DNA from 4 places in the Streptomyces sp. NA02950 genome. Region 3 is predicted to be linked to each of the others. Evidence: riboswitches for the same ligand, from Rfam matches in the RefSeq annotation. Region 3 holds a riboswitch; each other region holds the start of a gene.

The links. Region 3 has a riboswitch for cyclic di-AMP ahead of HUT19_RS04505 (transglycosylase family protein). Riboswitches for the same ligand answer to the same signal wherever they lie in the genome.
Region 1: it holds a riboswitch for cyclic di-AMP, as region 3 does, so the genes downstream of both, HUT19_RS23850 (NlpC/P60 family protein) here and HUT19_RS04505 (transglycosylase family protein) in region 3, are expected to answer to the same signal.
Region 2: it holds a riboswitch for cyclic di-AMP, as region 3 does, so the genes downstream of both, HUT19_RS10660 (M23 family metallopeptidase) here and HUT19_RS04505 (transglycosylase family protein) in region 3, are expected to answer to the same signal.
Region 4: it holds a riboswitch for cyclic di-AMP, as region 3 does, so the genes downstream of both, HUT19_RS24615 (transglycosylase family protein) here and HUT19_RS04505 (transglycosylase family protein) in region 3, are expected to answer to the same signal.

The regions. Positions count from the first base shown of each region.
Region 1 is NZ_CP054916.1:5,438,260-5,441,959, reverse strand. It holds gene pcrA (DNA helicase PcrA) at 1-1,227, opposite strand, end outside; cyclic di-AMP (ydaO/yuaA leader) riboswitch at 1,385-1,565, shown strand; gene HUT19_RS23850 (NlpC/P60 family protein) at 1,573-2,748, shown strand; gene HUT19_RS23845 (L,D-transpeptidase) at 3,095-3,700, opposite strand, start outside.
Region 2 is NZ_CP054916.1:2,543,821-2,547,520, reverse strand. It holds gene HUT19_RS10665 (pitrilysin family protein) at 1-632, shown strand, start outside; cyclic di-AMP (ydaO/yuaA leader) riboswitch at 849-1,011, shown strand; gene HUT19_RS10660 (M23 family metallopeptidase) at 1,026-1,817, shown strand; gene HUT19_RS10655 (IS30 family transposase) at 1,930-2,970, opposite strand; gene HUT19_RS10650 (GntR family transcriptional regulator) at 3,569-3,700, shown strand, end outside.
Region 3 is NZ_CP054916.1:1,126,395-1,130,094, forward strand. It holds gene HUT19_RS04490 (HEXXH motif domain-containing protein) at 1-521, opposite strand, end outside; gene HUT19_RS04495 (hypothetical protein) at 556-747, opposite strand; gene HUT19_RS04500 (DUF4232 domain-containing protein) at 919-1,614, opposite strand; cyclic di-AMP (ydaO/yuaA leader) riboswitch at 2,107-2,285, shown strand; gene HUT19_RS04505 (transglycosylase family protein) at 2,291-3,454, shown strand; gene HUT19_RS04510 (DUF1876 domain-containing protein) at 3,573-3,700, opposite strand, start outside.
Region 4 is NZ_CP054916.1:5,611,714-5,615,413, forward strand. It holds gene HUT19_RS24605 (cytochrome P450) at 1-785, shown strand, start outside; gene HUT19_RS44045 (transglycosylase family protein) at 932-1,906, shown strand; cyclic di-AMP (ydaO/yuaA leader) riboswitch at 2,160-2,339, shown strand; gene HUT19_RS24615 (transglycosylase family protein) at 2,347-3,024, shown strand; gene eno (phosphopyruvate hydratase) at 3,267-3,700, shown strand, end outside.

The DNA.
Region 1 (3,700 bases), 4.3 Mb from region 3:
ATAGCCGGTGATGGTGGCCCCGGCACCGGCCTCGGTCCACAGGTTCTTCGGGCGGCGGTTCTCATTGCGCTCGATGACCGCGTTGGCCGCGCTGAGGATGGTCTGGGTCGAGCGGTAGTTCTGCTCGAGCAGGATGGTCCGCGCGTCCGGGTAGTCCTCCTCGAACTGGAGGATGTTGCGGATGGTGGCGCCGCGGAACGCGTAGATCGACTGGTCGGCGTCGCCCACCACGCACAGCTCACCGGCCGCGGTCTCCTCGGTGTCCGTGCCGACCAGCTCGCGCACCAGGGTGTACTGCGCGTGGTTGGTGTCCTGGTACTCGTCGACCAGCACATGGCGGAACCGGCGGCGGTAGTGCTCGGCGACATCGGGGAACGCCTGGAGCAGATTGACCGTGGTCATGATGATGTCGTCAAAGTCCAGCGCGTTGGCCTCGCGCAGCCTCGACTGGTACATGACGTACGCCTCGGCCAGGGTCTTCTCAAAACCGTCCGCCGCCTGCCCGGCGAAGGTCTCCTCGTCGATCAGCTCGTTCTTCAGGTTGGAGATCTTGGCGCTGAAGGACTTGGGCGGGAACCGCTTCGGGTCCAGGTCCAGGTCCCGGCAGACCAGCGCCATCAGCCGCTTGGAGTCGGCCGCGTCGTAGATCGAGAACGACGAGGTGAAGCCCAGCTTCTTGGACTCGCGGCGCAGGATGCGCACACAGGCGCTGTGGAAGGTGGAGACCCACATGGCGTTCGCCCGCGGCCCGACCAGCTCCTCCACCCGCTCCTTCATCTCGCCCGCGGCCTTGTTGGTGAAGGTGATGGCGAGGATCTGGCCGGGGTGCACCCCGCGCGCGCCGAGCAGATACGCGATGCGGTGGGTGAGCACACGGGTCTTGCCGGATCCGGCGCCCGCGACGATCAGCAGCGGTGCGCCGGTGTGCTCCACGGCGGCACGCTGCTGCTCGTTCAGCCCCTCGAGCAGGGCGGCCGGATCCACGGCGGGCCGTGCCGCGCCGTCCCGGTAGTACGCCTCCCGGGGCACGCTCGGCACGGGCGCGTCGAACTTCCCCTCGGGCCCGGCGGCCCTGGGGAGACCCCACTCGCTGAAGAGGTGGTGCGGTACGTCCTCGGCACCGCCGGGGCCGTGGTGCCCGGGGCCCTCGTGGTCCTCGGGCGGCGGGGGCTCCTCGCCCGAGGGCCCGAGGTCCGCCAGGAAGCTGTCGTCAAAGAGGCTGCTCATCGCTCACCGAGTCTAGGCCGCGCCACTGACAGCGTACGTGCGAACATCACGAAACGGTTTCGGGCAAAACGGCCACCAGCCTTCACAGGAGCACCACGAGTTGGCTACCGTCCTGCGTCAGGCAGCCCGGACACCCGTCGGCGAGCAGCGTCGGCACGGGCGGCCTCCGCCGAGTCCGGACCCGCCGCGAGGTGGCCGGAGCCGGGGACCCACACGTTCCACCGGGGTGAATCGGCCCGGGTGACGGCACACCGCGTGCCGCCCGGACGGGCCGTAGGGCAGCCTTCCGTCCGCCCGAACCCGACAGCTAACCCGGTAGGCGGTCCACGGAAGGAGTCGCCTCCCTTGGCGTCGCACCGCAAACCGCGGACCCGAATACCGGCCACGCTGGCCGGTCAGAGCCGGCGGACCGCCGTCGGGGTCACCACGGCCGCCCTGGCCTCGGTCACCCTGCTCTCCCAGACGGCGAACGCCGCGCCCGGCGATCCCAAGCCCGCCACCCAGTCGATCGAAGAGGTCAAGAAGAAGGTCGACACCCTCTACCACCAGGCGGAGAGCGCCACCCAGAGCTACAACGCCGCCAAGGAGCGCACCGAGACCCAGCGCGGCAAGGTCGACAAGCTGCTGGACAGGGTCGCCAAGCGCACCGAGAAGCTCAACGAGGCCCGGCGGACCCTCGGCACCTACGCCGCGGCCCAGTACCGCAGCGGCGGCCTGGCCAGCAGCACCGCCGCGATGCTCTTCTCCTCCGATCCGCAGGACGTCTTCGACCAGTCGCATCTGATGGACCGGCTCACCGGGCACCAGAAGAAGGCCGTCGAGGACTTCCAGACGCAGCGGGCGAAGGCGGCGAAGGAACGCGCCTCCGCCACCAAGAGCCTCGCCTCGCTGACCTCGTCGCAGAAGTCGCTCAAGGAGAAGAAGAAGTCCGTCCAGAGCAAGCTCTCCGAGGCCCGGCGGCTGCTGGCGAACCTGACCGCCAAGGAGAAGGCGCGGCTGGCGGCGATCGAGAAGAAGAAGCAGGAGGAGGCCCGGCGCAAGGCCGCCGAACTGGCCGAGAAGCAGCGCAAGGCGGAGGCCGAGCGTCAGCGGCAGCAGGACGGGAACGACGGCTCCGGCTCGTCCACCCCCTCCACCCCGTCCACCCCGTCCACCCCCGCCCCCTCCGACAGCACCAAGGCGGCGAAGGCCATCGCCTACGCACAGGCGCAGATCGGCAAGCCGTACGTCTGGGGCGCCACCGGCCCCAACTCCTTCGACTGCTCGGGGCTGACCCAGGCGGCCTGGAAGTCCGCCGGGGTGTCCCTGCCGCGCACCACCTGGGACCAGGTGAAGGTGGGGACGCGGGTGTCGACGTCCGAGCTCAAGCCGGGCGATCTGGTCTTCTTCTACGACGACATCAGCCATGTCGGGCTCTACATCGGCGACGGGATGATGATCCACGCGCCGAAGCCGGGTGACTCGGTGAAGAAGGCGCCGATCACCGAGATGCCGATCTACGGCAGCGTGCGTCCCGCCTGACGCCCGCGGCGGCGCCCCGCGTCCGGCGTACCGGGCGCCGCCTCGCCGGGCTCAGGAGGCGTGGCGCCCGCTGGTACGGACGCTGGTACGGACCCGCCGTCGCGCCCGGCGCGCGATCCGCCGCGCCGGGCGCCGTGACAGCAATGCCCGGACTGCGCTGGGCTCGCGCAACACCCGCCCCGGGCCCGGCCCGCGGTGGCCGGGCCGCGCACACGGACCAGCGGTACCGGGTGCCGCCCGCCGGGCGCGGGCCGCCCAGCAGCCCCGCACATGGCACGCGCCCCTGCCCCGGCGGACAGCCGGGGCAGGGGCGCGTGGCCGTACGCCGGGCGCGGGCCGCCGGCCCTTACGTACCGGGCTTGCGGCCGTAGACGTAGACGTCGTCGCCGTTCCTCAGCAGGCCCCAGTACTTCTTGGCGTCGGCCGAGCGCATGTTGACGCAGCCGTGGGAGCCGGGTGGGGACCACACGCTGCCCGCGATCGAGTGGAACGCCTGGCCGCCGTCGAAGAACTGGCTGTACGGCATGGCGACGTCGTAGATCGTCGACCAGTGGTCGATGTTCCGCCAGTAGATCTTCTTCGAACCGGTCCGGGTCTCGTAGCCGTCCCGCCCGGTGCGCACCGGCACCGGTCCGTACACCAGCCGGGAGCCGTCCTGGACCCAGCTCAGCTGGCGGGTGAGGTCGACACAGGCGATCCGGCCCTTGTTGGTGGGGCACTTCCCCGCCGCGTTGGGGTTGTGGCCCGCCGCCTTCTGCGCGTTCTTCAGGCTCATCACGCCCCAGGTGACGGGCCCGGCGTAGCCGATGGTCGGGCTGATGCCGTGGTTGATCTGGAAGTTCTGGATCGCCAGGCAGTCGGTGCGCGACTGCCGACCGTCCACCGGGCGGCCGAGGTACTTCTCGACCTGCTTCTGGTACGGCCCGGCGGTCGTTGTGCACGACGATGCCGC
Region 2 (3,700 bases), 1.4 Mb from region 3:
TCGACCGGCCCGGGGCGGTCCAGACCCAGCTGCTGATCGGCCGGATCGGGGCCGACCGCCACGACCGCGTCTGGCCCGCCCAGGTGCTGGGCACCTACTGCCTGGGCGGCACCCTCACCTCCCGGCTCGACCGCGTGCTGCGCGAGGAGAAGGGCTACACCTACGGGGTGCGCTCCTTCTGCCAGGTGCTGCGCTCCACGGCCTCCTCGCCGTCCGGCGGGTCCACCGGTGCCGCGATGCTGGCGATCAGCGGCTCGGTGGCCACCGAGGTCACCGGCCCCGCGCTGGAGGACCTCTGGAAGGTGCTGCGCACCGTGAAGGACGAGGGGCTGACGGACGCCGAGCGCGATGTCGCCGTGCAGAACCTCGTGGGCGTCGCCCCGTTGAAGTACGAGACCGCGGCCGCGGTCGCGGGCACCCTCGCCGACCAGGTCGAGCAGCACCTTCCGGACGACTTCCAGGCGCAGTTGTACGCCCGGCTCGCCGAGGCCGGAACGGTGGAGGCCACCGCCGCCGTGGTGAGCGCCTTCCCGGCGGACCGGCTGGTCACGGTGCTGGTCGGGGACGCCTCGGCGATCGAGGAGCCGGTCCGGGCGCTGGGCATCGGTGAGGTGACCGTCGTCTCGGGCTGACCCCGGCAGGGCCTCCGGCGGTCCGACGGGCCGTCAGCGGAAGGGCCCTGACATCGAGTGCGATGTCAGGGTCCTTCCGAATGCCCGTTTTATAGGAGGGTTGGGTGTTTGGTTTGTGGGGAGGGCAACAAAAATCCGGATCTGTTTGGTGATCGAAAGACGCCCCGTTTAGCGTCAGTCCGGCTGTTCGCCATCTACACGCCGCGCCCGCGGCACGGGCAGTCATCGCCGAGTCCCCGTACGGCGCGAGCCAGGGGAGCCGGGGACCCAATGTCCCCTGGGGTGAATCGGGCGCCTTGTCCTCCGGGGCGAGGGGGCCGTAGGAGACCTTCCTGCTCCGAACCCGTCAGCTAACCCGGTAGGCGAGAAGGAAGGAAAGGAGTGCGCCACAGCATGGCGTTCACCCGTGCCACCGGGAAGCACCGCCGTCCCCGACGGTCCGTCCGCACCGGCGCGAACATCGCGGGAGTCACCACCATCGCCTCGGGCGTCGTCGCCGGTATCGCCGGTCCCGCCCTGGCCGCCTCCGACGAGGCACCCGCTCCCGAGCAGACCGGGTTGCAGCAGGCGATCGTGATCGACGAGGGGCTGGCCGACCAGATCCAGGCCCAGGCGCAGTCCCAGGAGACCGCCGCCGCGGAGGCCGCGGCCAAGGCGCGGGCCGAGACCATCGCCCGTCAGGAGGCCGCCAGGAAGGCCGAGGCGGCCGCGAAGAAGGCCAAGGCGGAGCGCGCCGCCAAGGAGCGCGCCGCGCGCGAGGCCGAGCGCAAGCGCCTCAACACCTTCGTCGCGCCGATCTCGGGCTCCTACGTCTCCACCGGCTACCAGGCGTCCAGCGGTCTGTGGTCCTCCGGCAGCCACACCGGCATCGACTTCCACGCCGCCTCGGGCACCACGGTGCACGCCGTGGGCGCCGGTGAGGTCGTCGAGGCGGGCTGGGGCGGTTCGTACGGCAACAACATCGTCATCAAGATGAAGGACGGCACGTACACCCAGTACGGCCACATGTCCTCGCTCAACGTCTCGGTCGGCCAGAAGGTCACCCCGGGCCAGCAGATCGGCCTGTCGGGCGCCACCGGCAACGTCACCGGACCGCATCTGCACTTCGAGGCGCGCACCAGCCCCGACTACGGTTCGGACATCGACCCCGTGGCGTACCTGCGCTCCCACGGCGTCAGCGTCTGACCCCACCGCGACCGTGCCGTGTCCCCACGGGGACACCCCGCGCACCAGGACCGTGCCAAGGCCCCGTCCGCCGGACCTTGGATTCAAGGGGTCGTCGCAACACCACTTGGTTTCAGGTGGTGAGTAGATCACGTAGACGCTCGGCTGGGGTATCCCAGCCGAGCGTCTTGCGTGGGCGGCCGTTGAGTTCCTGGGCGACGTGTTCGAGGTCTTCGGGACTGTGGACGCTGAGGTCGGTGCCTTTCGGGAAGTACTGGCGCAGGAGGCCGTTGGTGTTCTCGTTCGAGCCGCGTTGCCAGGGGCTGGCGGGGTCGCAGAAGTAGACGGGCATGCCGGTGGCCATGCTGAACTGCTTGTGGCGTGCCATCTCGCTGCCCTGGTCCCAGGTGAGGGAGCCGCGCAGGTGGGCGGGCAGGGTCTGGATCGTGGCAACGAGGCCGTCGCGGACGGTCTCGGCGTCGTGGGCCCCGCCCGGCAGATGGACCAGCAGGGTGTAACGGGTGCTGCGCTCGACCAGGGTGGCGATCGCGGAGCGCCCGCCCGCGCCGATGATCAGGTCGCCTTCCCAGTGACCGGGCACGGCCCGGTCCTCGACGTCGGCGGGACGGTCGCTGATCATCACCATCGGGTCGATGAACCGGGGCGTGCGCCGCTGGGAGTCCCGGCGCGGTTTGCGGCGGGTCCGGCCGGAACGGATGGCGGCCTGCACTTCCCGCTTCAGGCCGCCGCGGGCCTGGAAATACAGTGCCTGGTAGACCGTCTCCACGCTCACCCGCATGCTCTCGTCGTCGGGATGCTCTCTCCGTAGAGCGTGGCAGATCTGTGCCGGTGACCACCGCTGGCGCAGTCCGTCCCGGACGAAGCGGCGCAGCCGTCCCTCGCGCAGCAGTTTGCGCTCCTTGGGCCGGGGTCTGCGCGCTGCCGCTGCCCGGTGGGCGGCGTAGGGCTGGTAGCCCTCGCTGCCCGAGTTCGCGTCGATCTCCCGCTTGATGGTGCTCGCCGGCCGTCCCAGGACCCGTCCGATCGCCCTCAGCGACTGCCCCGCCGCGCGCAGATCGCGGATCTTCTCGCGCTCGGCGAGCGCTAGGAACCGCGGGTGAAGCTGCTTCTCCAGGGCCGTCAGGCCCACCGGTGCCGTGGTCACACCGCACATCGTGACGGTCCCGGTGCTGTAGTCGACACGGCGGCCGTCAGCGTAAGTGCGCGTGGTGCCGGTCTTCTTGACGCCCCAGTCCCAGTCCTTGGCCGTGCGCTCGTTCACCCCGACCTGCAGGGCCGCCACCCGACGTGCGACACCGGCGGCCCGAAGCCGCTCGTACTCGTCGCGCCCGGGGTGCCGCCGAGGCAGGCGCACCGAGGTCCGTCCGGCCTTTCGGGCCCAGCCGAAGGCAGTGTTCCGGTTCACCCCCAGCTCACGCGCCACCACGGTCACGTTCCCCACGGCATCCAGCCGCGCAAGGAAACGCTCCCTCAACCCCGCAAGATCATCCCGTCCAACGGCCACGGTCCTCGCAACTCCCACAGATCGCGGGTGTTGCGAGGACCGTTAGAACCCAAGGACCGGACGGGGCCTTCGGCATGCGCCACCCGCCCCCGCTGACCAAAAATATCCATGAATTCCGGCTCGCCATCGGAAATTCCGCCGGTTTGGAATAGAGTTGTCGAACGCCCGTCGACCGGGTGCGTTTCGCTGGGATTAAGGCGGAGGTTCGACTGTGGCGGGACCGGAAGTGAACGGGGATACCACCGCCATCCCGGGCGGTCGGCGGATTTCGGCGCAAGCGGTGTGCACGGCCATTCGCGACGACATCGTATCCGGTGCTTATCCGCCCGGCGGCCGGCTCACCGAGGAACTGCTCGCGCGCCGCTACGGCGTCTCGCGG
Region 3 (3,700 bases):
ACCGTGGTCTTCCCTTCCGGGGTGCGGACGACCTCGGCGGTTTCCGCCGTCCGGTCCGGAAGGCGGGCGAAACCGAGGGCGGGGAGCATCACCCCGCCCTCGCGCACCGCTACCGTGATACGGAAGTCGATTCCCGCGAGAAGTGCGGCCGAAGCGGCCATGGCATACAGATAGCCGGTCTCGGCCCATAGTGGCGTTTTCACCGATTCCCGGCCGCGCAGCCTGCGCAGACAGCGGTTGAGCCAGGCGCCCGCCTGCGGGTGCAGCAGAATGCGCTCCACGGCGGCCGGGGCCGTGCGCTCCGCCCGGATCAGCAGCCGCCACGGCTCCCGGACATCCGGGAGCGGGCCCGGTAACGCGGGGTGTCCGGAGGCGATGCCGACCAGGGCGCGCAGCAGGAGCATGGTCCGGCTGCGCTGCCCTGATCGCAGCTCGGCCACCGACGACGCACCGCCCGAACCCCGGCCCAACTCGGTGAAGCACTGCTCCGAAAGGCGATGGAAGGAACATTCAGCCGTCATGGCCACCTTGTTCCGAGAAGCGAGGGATGCGGCACTATTCTGGAGTTCCCTCGCTTACGCAATTCTGTCCGGAAGAGGCGGCGTTCACCAGCGTCGGCGGAAATTGCACGGCGTCGAGCAGCCGCTGGGCCACCGAAGAAAGCCCGTCGTCCCGGTCGAGGTCTTCGAGGGTCGCTCCCGAAAGGTCCAGCAGCTCCGTCTCGACCCCGGTCGAGGCTCGCTCCATGACACCGTCCCCCTCCGGACGCTCTACACCGGCTCGCGTGAGGCACCCCTCATGGTGACCTACCCATTTTGATTGCGAAAGGGTGAACACAGCCAGTCGGCGCCTGGCTTGTCAAGATTTTCGGACACATCTACGCGAGGTGACATCGGGCCGCTATGCCGCTGTCAGATGTCAGCCGCCCACTCCGGAACGGACCGCCTCGACATCGAAGACCCCTCCGCAGACGCGGAAGGAGTGTGCGGCGACCTTCATGGCCCGGAAGGAGTCCGGCGGATAGGCCCGGATGCTCGCGGCGGACTTCCAGCACGGGGTGTCGGTCACGCCCTCGTTGAGGGTGTGCAGGACCGCGGAGGCACTGCCGCGCGGGGGCAGCGAGACGGTGGAGTGCGAGGGGCCCCGCCGCGTGGCGGGGTCGCCTATCAGGGCGCCGTCGGCGTCGAGCAGGGACACCCCCGGGAATCCGGTGAGGGTGCAGGCCGTGGTCGAGGTGTTGGTGAAGGCCAGCGGCAGATACACATTGCCCGCGCCCACGTCCTTGCGGCCGACCGACAGCTTCAGCTGCTCCGTGGAGCAGACGCGGCGTACGGCCGGGGCGGCGGAAGCGGCGGCCGAGGCGGAATCCGCCGCGGACCGCGGACCGGACGGGGCGGAGTGGTCACGCGGGGCGGCGGCATCCCTGGCCGCGCCCACCGCGTTCGAGGATCGGGCGGCGCCGGAGGAATCGGAACGCGTCCACGCCCCGTCCCCGGCGTCGGTGCCGCATCCGGTGGCCGTGGCCAGCGCGCCGATGAGCAGCGCGGATAGGACCAGCGGCCGGGAGCGGGCTGCTGCTGTGCGCCGTAACGCCGTGCCGTGCCGTTGCACCATGAGCGACCTCCCCAGGTCAGCCATCGGCCGGGGCACCGGCCGCGAGGGCGGGTGCCCCGATGCTTCCTGTCCATCCCCCTTGGCTCCCCTTCCCCGCTTTGACGCCCTTATGTCACCTGGAGCAATCAACCGCATTCCGGCAGCAATTCCAGATATGGAGCACTTCACCGTAATCGGTCGAATCGGAAGGTGGTGATGCAGGTCACAAAGAAATCCACCAACTGATCGATTTCCAGGCCGAGATCATCGATCGGCAGTGGATTCCTTTGTGGCGTAACGTTTCTGACGGTCATTCGGCAAGAATCCCTCTCGCTCTCCGGAGGAGAGCCGGAGCACAGAGTGACACCAGGCGGTGAGCCCGGAAGCCAGGGCCTTGATCAAGACCCCGATACCTTGTCGTGACCAAAACGATGTGTTTACTGTGCGGCTCTCGTCGCATTCCATGCGCGGGCCTCCTTCGCCGGAGCGCCGAGTCCTGCCGTCGGCTGAGGGGTGACAACGACGACCTGTCACGGCAGGAGCGGGGGAACCAGGTAGGCGCCGTACCGTGCGATCCGCGCGGTACGGCTTGGGGTGAAGACGCACCACGGAGCCAAGGCGCCGTGTGCCGTGCGGCCGGGCAACTCCAGCCCGAACCCGACAGCTCACCTCGCAGGCGTAGGAGAGGAAGAGCTCAATGGCTGCACGCGGACGTCACCGCCGGCCTAAGCCTCGCCGCGTCTCCCGCGCCCATCTCGCGTTCACCGCGGGCGGCGCCGGGGTGGCCCTGCCGCTCATCGGTGTCGGCCAGGCGAACGCCGCCTCCGTCGACACCTGGGACAAGGTCGCGGAGTGCGAATCCGGCAACAACTGGAGCATCAACACCGGCAACGGCTACTACGGTGGCCTCCAGTTCTCTCAGAGCACCTGGCAGGCGTACGGCGGCGGCTCCTACGCCGCACGGGCCGACCTGGCCACCAAGGGCGAGCAGATCACGGTGGCCGAGAAGGTACTCGCGAGCCAGGGCCCCACCGCCTGGCCCGTCTGCTCGGTGAAGGCCGGTCTGACGCGCGGCGGCCCGGCCCCGGACGTCTCGACCGGCTCCGGTGCGCGGACCCCGGAGGCGGCGCCGAAGTCCACCCCCAAGGCGGCCCCGAAGGCCGCTCCCAAGGCCACCACCAAGGCCGTTCCGCAGTCGGCCTCGTACACCGTGGCCGGGGGTGACACCCTCTCCCGGATCGCCGGTGCCGAGCACGTCGACGGCGGATGGGAGGCGCTCTACGACGCCAACCGCCGGACCATCGGCGACGACCCGAACCTGATCATGCCCGGTCAGCGGCTCACCCTCGACACCCACGCCGGGGGCGGACGGGAGCGGGCCCCACAGGCCAAGCCCAAGGCCACACCGAAGCCGAAGGTCAGCACCGCACAGGGAGGGCAGGACTCCGCAGCCTCCTCCTTCACCACACCGGTCGCCAGCACCAAGGTGGGCACCGCCTACGGGGTGCCCGGCAGCAACTGGTCCAGCGGCCACCACACCGGCACCGACTTCCCCGTGCCGGTGGGCACCCGGGTGCGGGCGGTGGGCCCGGCCGAGGTGGTCGCGGCGGGCTGGGGCGGGGCGTACGGCTACCAGGTCGTCCTGCGCCACTCCGACGGCATGTACAGCCAGTACGCGCACATGTCGTCGCTCTCCGTCCACGTCGGCCAGTCGGTCAAGGGGGGCCAGCAGATAGGCAACTCCGGTTCGACCGGCAACAGCACGGGACCGCATGTGCACTTCGAGGTGCGCACCGGGCCCGACTACGGTTCTGACGTGAATCCGCTGAGCTATCTGCGCTCGAAGGGCGTGTCCATCTGAGCGCCACCCGAGCGGCCTGAGATCGCACCGGGCTGCCCGGACGAACACCGTCCGGGCAGCCCGGTGCGTCCGCCGCGGCACCCTCATGCCACGGCAGACGCCGCTCTTCGCGACCTCGCTACATCGTCAGATGTGCCTTGGAGTGAGTGACTTCCTCGATGTCGCCGCCCGCCTTGCCGATCAGCCGGTGGGCGAGATTGCTCAGTGCCCTCGCCGCCGCGATCTCCTCGCCGACCCTCGGCTGTG
Region 4 (3,700 bases), 4.5 Mb from region 3:
TCGGGGTGCCCCGCGAAGATCAGGACGACTTCCGGGACTGGGCGGGTTCCATGATCCGGCACGGCGGCGGTCCGCGCGGCGGAGTGGCCCGCGCCGTGAAACACATCCGCGCCTACCTCGCCGAACTGATCCACCGCAAACGGGAGACGCTCGGCGCGGAAGGGGAGGACGAGGACCTCATCTCCGGGCTGATCCGGGCCAGCGACCACGGGGAGCACCTCACCGAGAACGAGGCCGCGGCGATGGCCTTCATCCTCTTGTTCGCCGGGTTCGAGACCACGGTCAATCTGATCGGCAACGGGATGTACGCACTGCTGCGCCATCCGGTTCAGCGCGCCCGGCTCCAGCGGGCCCTGGAAGAAGGGGACGAGCGGTTCCTCGCCGCGGGTATCGAGGAACTGCTGCGCTACGACGGCCCGGTGGAGATCGCCACCTGGCGGTTCGCCACCGAGCCGCTGACCATCGGCGGGCAGCGGATCGCCGAGGGCGAACCGGTGCTGGTGGTGCTCGCCGCCGCCGATCGCGACCCCGAGCGGTTCCCCGACCCCGATGTGCTCGACCTCCGCCGTACCGACAACCAGCACCTGGGCTACGGACACGGCATCCACTACTGTCTGGGCGCCCCGCTCGCCCGGCTGGAGGCGCAGACCGCCATCGGTACCCTGCTGCGGCGGCTGCCCGATCTCCGGCTTGCGGTGGATTCGGACGATCTGCGCTGGCGCGGCGGGCTGATCATGCGCGGGCTGCGCACCCTCCCCGTGACCTGGAATTCCCCCGGCCGCTGAATCGCCGAAGCCCCGTGGCGGGCGACATAGGTGACGAATGTTCAGCGATGTGACCGGGGCGTGACCTGGGATACACCGGCTTGTGATGATCGAGTGCCGTCGCTATGTTCAACCGACAACTCGACGCCCACACGAGAGGCCACCACATGCGTTCCGGGAACGGTCGACACCGCCGCCCCCGTCAGGCTCCGGCCATCGTCGTCGCGGCGGGCATCACAGGTGCCGGGCTCGCCATCCCGCTCTTCGGCGCCAGCGGCGCCCAGGCCGCCTCCACCGCCCACTGGGACAAGGTCGCCGAGTGCGAGAGCGGTGGGATGTGGAGCGCCAACGAGGGCAACGGCTTCTACGGCGGCCTCCAGCTCACCCTGGGCATGTGGAAGGAGTACGGGGGCACCGCCTACGCGCCGCGTCCCGATCTGGCCAGCCGCTCCCAGCAGATATCCGTGGCCCAGTCGATCCTTGACGACCGTGGCCCGGACGCCTGGCCCAGCTGCGCGGTGAACGCGGGACTCACCGACGGCGGTGACGCCCCCGAGGTGGACCCCGGTTTCACCCTGGCGCCGCCCACGGGTCAGCGCGGGGACGACGGGGAGGATCGTGAGCACGACGGCTCCTCGGCCGAGGAGCGCGACGGCGCATCGGACTCCTCCGGCTCGTCGGACGCGTCAAACGAGCGCCGGACGCCCGGCGACGACGAGGAGAGCGGAACGCCTTCCCCGTCCGCCTCCCCCGGCGGAGAGGGCGAGGACTCCCCGTCGCCCTCCCCCTCGACCACGAAGTCCGACGACGCCCCGGCGTCCCCGGACGCCCCGGACGAGAGCGCCGACGCGCCCACCGGACGGCACCGCGGTGCCGAGCACCCGGCCGAGGCGAAGGGCGACGAGGAGCCCCGGCGGCCCTCCGGACGGCATGCCTCGCGGGACGGCGCGGACCGCGCCGAGAAGCCCTCGGAGGACGGCTACACGGTGCAGCCCGGTGACAGCCTTTCAGGCATCGCCGACAGCCAGGACCTCACGAGCGGCTGGCACGGCCTCTACGAAAGCAACGAAAGCCTCATCGGGGACAATCCGGATTTGATCCTCCCTGGTCAGCGTCTGGACCTCGGCGCCAAGGGACGGTAGTCCGGGGTGAATTGCCCGATCTGGCTCCGGTGAGACATACATCTCGTCACATTTTCCGGTGCGCACCCCCTGCCCGATCTCTCCTCACCCGGCCCTACCTGCGTAGATGTGGGCCGGGTGAGATCAAATACAGCACCTCTCGCTGCGAATGGGGCGTTTGAACCTTCTCGGGGGGTGTGTTTACGGTCTTCCCGCTCGCCACCGCGGGCACCGTCGATCGCACGCCGAATCCTGCCGGCGGTCGGGGGGAACCGACGCGTCAGCGCCGAAGGCAGGAGCGGGGGACCCAAGGTAGGTGCCGAATGGCCTGTGGATGCGGGCTCGTCGGCTTGGGGTGAAGCCGGGTGTGATCGATCGCCGATCGTTCATGACCGGCCGGGCAACTCACGTCCGAACCCGACAGCTCACCTCGTAGGCGTCGGTGAGGAAACGAACCAACGATGCTCAAGTCCAACGGCAAGCACCGCCGCCCGTCCAAGGCCACCCGTATCGCCGCGTTCGCCGGTCTCGCGGGCGCCGCCGTGGCCGCCCCGCTCATCGGGGCCACCTCCGCCTCCGCCGCCACCACCGCCCAGTGGGACAAGGTCGCGCAGTGCGAGTCCGGCGGCAACTGGTCCATCAACACCGGTAACGGCTACTACGGCGGACTGCAGTTCTCGAGCTCCACCTGGGCCGCCTACGGCGGCACCTCGTTCGCCCCCACGGCCGACAAGGCCAGCAAGGGCCAGCAGATACAGGTCGCCGAGAAGGTTCTCGCCAGCCAGGGCAAGGGTGCCTGGCCGGTCTGCGGCACGGGCCTGACCACCGGTGGCACCCCCTCCAGCTCCACCCCGTCCGACTCCGGCCAGCAGGAGTCCCAGGCCCCGGCGCCCGCGGCCAAGCCCGCGCAGCCGAAGGCCGAGACCCGCTCCGAGCCCGACCGCGCCGCGCGCCACGAGGCCCGTGGCCCGGTGAAGAAGGGCGACGGCGAGTACAAGGTCAAGGCCGGTGACACGCTGGGCGGGATCGCCAAGGCCGAGAAGGTCGAGGGCGGCTGGAAGAAGCTCTTCGAGCTGAACAAGGACATCGTCGAGCAGGCCGACCTGATCTACCCGGGCCAGCAGCTCCACCTGAGCTGAGCGCGGTCCGGCTGAACCGGCCGGATCCGGGTCACCTCCCGACCGCGAGCCCCGGCCGGGCGCGCCGCCCCCGCGGCGTGTCCCGGCCGGGGCCCGTTGGTTCGCGGAAAATGTAGATATGGGCACCCAAATCTGGCTTTTTATGCCACGTACTGTCTCGCGGGGCGGGCGAACGGCGGGTGCAGCCCTCCGGTCCGGTTAGGCTCGTGCTGCTACCGCAGACACATACGAAGGAGAACCTCGTGCCGTCCATCGACGTCGTCGTAGCTCGCGAGATCCTCGACTCGCGAGGCAACCCCACGGTCGAGGTCGAGGTCGGCCTCGACGACGGCAGCACCGGCCGTGCCGCCGTTCCGTCCGGCGCCTCCACCGGCGCCTTCGAGGCCCTCGAGCTCCGTGACGGCGACAAGAACCGCTACAACGGCAAGGGCGTGGAGAAGGCCGTCCTCGCCGTGATCGAGCAGATCGGCCCCGAGCTGGTCGGCTACGACGCCACCGAGCAGCGGCTGATCGACCAGGCGATGTTCGACCTGGACGCCACCCCGGACAAGTCCTCGCTCGGCGCCAACGCCATCCTCGGCGTCTCCCTCGCCGTCGCGCACGCCGCCTCCGAGGCGTCCGACCTCCCCCTCTTCCGGTACCTGGGCGGCCCCAACGCCCATCTGCTGCCGGTCCC